DNA from 2 places in the Roseixanthobacter pseudopolyaromaticivorans genome. Region 2 is predicted to be linked to the other one. Evidence: riboswitches for the same ligand, from Rfam matches in the RefSeq annotation. Region 2 holds a riboswitch; the other holds the start of a gene.

What was found. Region 2 has a riboswitch for glycine ahead of gcvT (glycine cleavage system aminomethyltransferase GcvT). Riboswitches for the same ligand answer to the same signal wherever they lie in the genome.
Region 1: another riboswitch for glycine. It lies ahead of V5F68_RS19185 (D-amino acid dehydrogenase); the one in region 2 lies ahead of gcvT (glycine cleavage system aminomethyltransferase GcvT).

What each region holds. Positions count from the first base shown of each region.
Region 1 is NZ_CM195539.1:4,091,495-4,094,894, forward strand. It holds gene V5F68_RS19180 (M20 family metallopeptidase) at 1-240, shown strand, start outside; gene V5F68_RS19185 (D-amino acid dehydrogenase) at 288-1,508, opposite strand; glycine riboswitch at 1,628-1,713, opposite strand; gene V5F68_RS19190 (antitoxin Xre-like helix-turn-helix domain-containing protein) at 1,975-2,355, shown strand; gene V5F68_RS19195 (RES family NAD+ phosphorylase) at 2,315-3,091, shown strand; gene V5F68_RS19200 (GntR family transcriptional regulator) at 3,171-3,400, opposite strand, start outside.
Region 2 is NZ_CM195539.1:3,380,807-3,384,206, reverse strand. It holds gene gcvPA (aminomethyl-transferring glycine dehydrogenase subunit GcvPA) at 1-216, opposite strand, end outside; gene gcvH (glycine cleavage system protein GcvH) at 288-665, opposite strand; gene gcvT (glycine cleavage system aminomethyltransferase GcvT) at 668-1,825, opposite strand; glycine riboswitch at 1,880-1,998, opposite strand; glycine riboswitch at 2,000-2,100, opposite strand; gene V5F68_RS16025 (hypothetical protein) at 2,175-2,933, opposite strand; gene V5F68_RS16020 (M16 family metallopeptidase) at 3,123-3,400, opposite strand, start outside.

The DNA.
Region 1 (3,400 bases), 710 kb from region 2:
GTCGCCATGTGCGCGGCGGCACGCGAAGCGGAGGGCTATGCCGCCGAACCGGCGCGCGGCGCGTCTTTCTTCACCGATGCCTCGGTGCTTGCGGGGCTCGCGCCGGCGCCCGTCGTCATCCTTGGGCCTGGCGAATCCAGCCAGGCCCATGTCACCGACGAATGGTGCGGCGTGCACGAAATCGAAGCGGCACAACGCATCTATGGGCGCCTGATCCGCATGCACGCGGCCAAAGATTGAGTACGGGGCGGCCGGCGGACGGTTTCGCTCCGCCCGCCGGCGCGCCCTCAAGCGGACATCTGCGCCGCAACCAGTTCGGCGGTGGCGCAGGATAGGGTCCAACCGAGGTGGCCGTGGCCGGTGTTGAAGAACACGTTGCGCGCCCGCCGACTTGCGCCGACCCGCGGCAGCATCCCCGGCAGCATGGGCCGCAACCCCGCCCAGACCGCAACGTCGCTGGTATCGAGCTTCGGGAAATGGCGCCGCGTCCAGCTCACGAGGGGCGCGGTGCGATCGGCCCGAACGTCGCGATTGTAGCCGTTCAGTTCCGCCGTGCCGGCGATGCGGAACCGGCTGTCGCCGAGGCGGCTGGTCACGATCTTCGCGGCATCGTCCAGCAGGGCCACACGCGGGGCATGGTGCACATCCTCCGGCTTCACCGCGACGGTGATCGAATAGCCCTTCACCGGATAAACGTTGAGCCGTTCGCCCACCAGAGCGGCCAGCCGCCGGCTACCGACACCGCCGCAGATGACCACGCGGTCGGCCGCCAGCGACCCCATGGCCTGCACATCGTCCACGCCGTGCCATTCGACCAAGCGGGAATTCCCCCCGTCGCGAATGGCGCGCACCTCGACGCCATGGACGAACCTTCCCCCCAGGCGTTCGCACGCCGCCGCAAGGCCGCGCGTAAACCGGCAGATGTCGCCGGAGGCATCGCGCGGGGTGAAGAATCCGCCGTGGAAAGCGCCTTCGAGGCTTGGCTCGATGGTCTTGATTTCCTCCGGCGTCACCGCCGCGCGCTCAAGGCCGCCGCGCTTCAGCAAGGCGTTGACCTCGGTGGCATGGGCGAAGCTCGCCTTGTCGCGATAGACGTGCATGAGACCCCGCTGTTCCAGATCGAATGCGATGCCTTCCCGCTCGGCGATCTCGAACAGATGCCGCCGCGCCTCGATGGCGAGGCGGACCGTCTCGATGGTGTTGTCCTCGTATCTGCGGATCTGGCCGACGAATTCCGCGAGCCAGGACATCTTGTGCCAGCTCGGCTTTGGATTCAGGAGCAGCGGAGCGGAGCGGGTGAAAATCCAGCGGATGCCGCGGGCGACGTTGGACCACTGGTTCCAGACCTCGGCATTGCTGGCCGAAAGCTGGCCACCGTTGGCAAAGGAGGTTTCGAGGGCGGCGTAGGGGTGCCTCTCCAGTACGGTCACCGCGTGCCCACGGCGCAGCAAGGCATAGGCGGTGGTGACGCCGGTGATGCCCGCGCCGATAACAATCACATGTCCCATGTTCAAGACTCTCTTCCGTGACGGTTACGCCCCCTCTGTCACGGAACCTGAGAGCTTCTCCGCCAAGGCGGATATCCCCTTCGGTGGACCAGGAATGATCCTGATCTCTCTCCAGAGTGCCTGATGAATCGGTCCTTTTGCCTGAGAGATTCCGGGGCGGTTGCTCCTTCGGCGGCGCCGAAGCGCCCTCTCCCGATCCATCTGAACGGCAGGCGTCAGAATAGGCATTTGCCCGCCGACTTCAAGACAAATAGTTTTTGTCCCCGAATGTCTGTTTGTGTGATCGGCCAATCGATCGAGCAGCACGCCATCTTCTTTGCCCGGGCCCCTGAGGGGCTATGCGGCCTGGTCATTTCGGCGGCTGATGGTGCGGCAAGCGCATTGCCGAGGCCTTCAATAGCATCGCGCAATTTTAGTTTCTTTAGAAATTATTATATCATATAATTTCATGAGAAAGGACCAACTCATGACCGCCCTTCAGTCCGCCGCCGCCCGCCCCGAAGCGTCCGCCGTCGTCACCAAGGCGGTTCTGCGCGCCGCGGAGCAGCTGGGCGTGACAGCCCGGATTTTGGCCACTGTCATCGGGGTCAGCGAGGCGACGGTATCGCGCATGAAGCGTGGCGAGTTCGGGCTTGAGCCCGGCACGAAGCCGTTCGAGCTGGCGGTTCTCTTCGTTCGCCTGTTCCGGTCGCTCGACGCGATTGCCGGTGGCGACGAGAAGGTCGCAGCCAGTTGGCTCGCCAATCCCAACGCCGTCCTCGACGCCCGGCCGATCGAGAAACTCCAAACCGTGAGCGGGCTCGTCGATGTCATCGCCTATCTGGACGCGCGTCGCGCTCTCGTCTGAGTTCCAACGTTTCGACGGCGCGTGCTGGCGGCTTGTCGAAGCCCAGCACCGTGTCTCGACGCTGAAGCTGACGGATACGCTCGCCGAACAGGCGTTGCTCGAAGACCTAGTCGAAGAGACGAAGCCTGCGATCCCGCCAGAGTGCCGCCACCTCGACTTCCTGCTGGCAACGCCATTCCGCTACGGCGCCACCTATCCCGACGGCTCGCGCTTCCGGCGCGCCGGACGCACGCTCGGCATCTATTACGCAGCCGAGAGCCCGGCGACCGCCGTCGCGGAGATGGCATTCTATCGGCTTCTATTCTTCGCCGAGTCGCCAGCCACACCCTGGCCGTCTGATGCGGCGGAGTACACCGCCATCTCGACCACGATCGGAACGGCGCGCCTCCTGGACCTGATGCGCGAACCGCTTTCTCAGGACGAGGACCTTTGGACCGATCTTACAGATTACAGCCACTGCCAATCCTTCGCGGACGCGGCCCGAGCGGCCGACGGCGACGTGATCCGCTACAGATCGGTGCGCGACCCGGCGCAGGGGGCGAACCTTGCGATCCTCAGGTGTCGTGCCTTCGAAAAGCCCGCACCCGTCGAGCGACAGACCTGGCGCATTCGCCTGAGCCTGTCCGGCGTCCAGGCCTTGTGCGAGTTTCCGCGCCAGGGTGTCGAGTTTCCACGTGACGCCTTTGCCGCCGATCCACGGATCGCATCCATTGACTGGGATCGACCCGATCCCTGATTGTTCGATCGCCGGGCTCTTCTCACCCCACCTTCACCGCGCCGGGCAGATGGAAGGATGCGGACCCGCTGGGGACCGGTCAAGCGGAGCGGGGCGCCTGGCTTTCGATACGCATGAAAAATTGCGTACGCGGGATAAAGATACGTTGAAACGAACCGTTATTCGCGGGATTTGCCGAGCTGAATATTTCAACCACCATGCCGATGGTCTTTGCTGAAACGCAGATTTTGGAACATATATGGCTCGGCAACTGCTCTATGCGAATATCATAAGTCATGCGTTGGACACTCAGGTTGAGCTCACGCCTTA
Region 2 (3,400 bases):
GACGAAGAACGGCACGGAGCCCGCTGGCACGTTGCGCGCGGCAAGGCGGGACAGGGCGCGCTCGACCTCCAGCTCACCCTTGCGGCGAGGCAGGTCGGGCAGTTCGGCGAGAAGCTTGTCCGCGGGAATGTCGGCGAACAGAGCGTCCACCGATGGCACGCCGATGCGTGCCAGCATTTCGGTGCGGTCTTCGGGTGTCAGGGGGAGATAGCGCATGATGCGTTTGCCTCGCCGACGTGCACGGCCGCGTCAGCCCGCGGCACCGTGCATGTGCGGCCGTTGGGGTGTCAGGCGTGCGTCTCGACGAAGGCGGCATAGGCCGCGGCATCCATCAATTCGTCCAATTCGGCGGGGTTTGAAAGCTTGAGCTTCACGAACCAGCCGGCGCCTTCCGGATCCGCATTGACGGTATCGGGAGCGGCTTCCAGCGCCTCGTTGACGGCAATCACCTCGCCGGAAACCGGGGCATAGACTTCGCTCGCGGCCTTCACGCTCTCGACGACCGCGGCTTCCTGAGACTGCTTCACGACCTTGCCAATGGCCGGAAGCTCTACGAACACAACGTCGCCGAGCTGGCTCTGGGCGTAATCGGAGATGCCGATCACCGCCACGTCACCGTCGAGCCGGACATATTCATGGTCCTTGGTGTAGCGCACGTCACTCATGGTCAGGCCCCCTTCTGTTCGCTCTTACGGACGTAGCGCTGGGCCACGAACGGGAATGTGACGACGGTCGCGGGCAGGTTCTTGCCGCGCACGATGATGTCGAGACGCGTGCCCGGCGCCGCCAGGGCGGGCGGCACATAGCCCATGGCGATGGGCGCGTTCAGGGTGGGGGCGAAGCCGCCGGACGTGACCGTGCCGACCACACTTCCGTCCTTAGCGATTTCGGCGCCCTCGCGGGCCGGCGCGCGCCCCTCAAGGCGCAGGCCGACGCGTACGCGCGCCGGGCTTTCGGCAAGCTCGCGCTGGATGCGCGCGGCGCCGGGAAAGCCGCCGCCCTCCCGCCGCCGCTTCTGGATCGACCAGACCAAGGCGGCTTCGACAGGCGAGGTGGTGGGGTCGATGTCGTGGCCATAGAGGCACAAGCCCGCCTCCAGCCGCAGCGAATCGCGCGCCCCGAGGCCTATGGGCTTGACCTCGGGCTCGGCGAGCAGCGTGTTCCACACGGTGACGGTGGAGCTTTCGGGGATGGAGATTTCAAACCCGTCCTCGCCGGTATAGCCGGACCGGGAGATATGGACGGGAATGCCGTCGAAGGTCGAAGGGCCGGCGGCCATGAAGTCCAGCGCGGCGCCTTCGGGGGCATGGCGCGCCAGCACGGCAGCGGCCTCGGGACCCTGGAGCGCGAGGAGCGCGCGGTCGTCGAGCCGTTCCAGCGTCACGCCGGCGGGCAGGCGGGCGGCGATATGGGCATAGTCCGCCTCCTTGCCGGCGGCGTTCACCACCAGCAGCAAGGTGCCGTCCTCTTCCGCCGCGCCGGGGCGGGTGACCATCAGGTCGTCGAGGATGCCGCCATCGTCCGCCATCAGCTGGGAATAGCGCTGGCGGCCGAGTTTTAGATTGAGGATGTCGGCGGGAATCAGCGTTTCGAGCGCGGCGGCCGTGGTCGCATGGTCCGGCCCGACGAGCTTGGCCTGACCCATGTGGGACACGTCGAACAGGCCGGCGTGGGTGCGGGTCCAGGCATGTTCCGCCAGGATGCCGTCGCGATATTGCACCGGCATGTCATAGCCTGCGAACGGCACAAGGCGGGCGCCGAGCGCCGCATGGGCGCCGTGCAACGGCGTCGTCAGAAGGGGAAGATCGGTCTCGGGCTGTGCCATTCCGGTTCCTGGGGTCGCGCCAAAGTCATCGGACCTTTCGGCCCGAGCGGCGCCCCCTCTGTCACCGGAACCTGAGAGATTTGACCGCACCCGGTGGAACGGGCACGGCTTACTCCTTCGGTGAGCCACCCGCATGATCCCTGAGGGTCACGCCGCAGCTGCTTTCCAGAGTGTCGTCCCCCTGCGGTCCTTTTGCCTGAGCGGTTCCGGGGCGGTTGCGCCTTCGGCGCCGGCCATCATCCAGAGAATGGGCCGGTCTCTCCCGCAGGGATCTTCCGAGCGACCGCTCCGAGGAGCGGCCGCCGTCACCATAGAGAAACGCGCCGCGCGGTCAATGCGGCGCTTTTCGTCATTGTGCGGGCGGCGGTCCGAAAGTCGCCGGAGGCGGCCCGAAGGTGGGCGCCGGGCCGAACGTATTGGGGTCCGCAGCCGGCGCGGCCGGCTTGCTCGCCGCCGGCTTCGCGGCCGCCGGGGCGGCCGGTGCCGCCGCGGGCGCGGCATCGGCCGCGGGTGCCGCAGGCCGCGGCCGAGTCGGACGCGGGCGGGCCGGGGTTTCGCCCTTGGGATCGAAGCCCACGTAGATCACGTATTTCGAGATCGCGTCCGGGGTGGTGACCGGGAAGGAGATGGTGTCTTCCACCACCGTGAAGGTGGTCTGGGTTTCGCCCTGGGGAATGTTGAGCGGCACCACGAAGAATTTGGTGGTGATGGTCTTGGGCGAGGGGCCTTCCTGCACCACCGCGATGCGGATCGGCACATTGAGCGCGCCGGGCGTGCCCTTGTCGCCCAGCAGCACCCGGCCGTCGAGGCCAACCTTCACGGTCATCACGCCGTTGGCAATGTTGCATTCGCGGGCCAACTGGCCGAGCGAGCCCTGGTACTTCAGTCCGCCGCCGGGGGCCGGCACCTGCCATGCGGAGGCGCCCGAGCGCACGTCCACACGCGGGCAGTCGAACTCCACCGCATCGGGGCCGGAGCCGATGGTCATATTGTTGGTAGGCTGGGCGGCGCCCACGCCGCCTGCTGCCGCGGCGGGATCAACATTCACGCCGGGCGCGCCAAACGTCCCCTGCGAGTTGCCCGCGCACCCTGCAAGGGTGATGGCCATGGCTGCCCCGGCCAACACACGCATAGGCAGAGCAGCGTCTAAAGCAAAACGCATGAGGAAACTCCAAAAACCTCCGCAAGACGCGTATGTATAACAGAAGGTTAAAGCGCAGGGGGAGGGGGGACCCGCGCCTTGAGCCCGCACCGGGGGAGGTATCTGACTCTATGGTTACCGGCCGCGGGCGGCCGGTCAGTTGCCGATCACCCCCACGGGCCGGCCGGCGACCACCACCAGAGCCTTTTGCGCGCCAGACAAGCGCTGGGAAACGCGGCGCAGATCCTCCAGCGTCACCGCCTCGATCAGCGCGTTGCGGCGATCGATATAATCCATGCCCAGCTTGTCGATCTGGATCTGGAGCAATTGCCCGGCGATCTTCGAGGAGGTGTCGAAGCGCAGCGCATAGCTGCCGGTGAGGTAGCTCTTGGCTTCGTCCAGCTCCGCTTGGGTCGGCCCCTTGTCGAGGATCT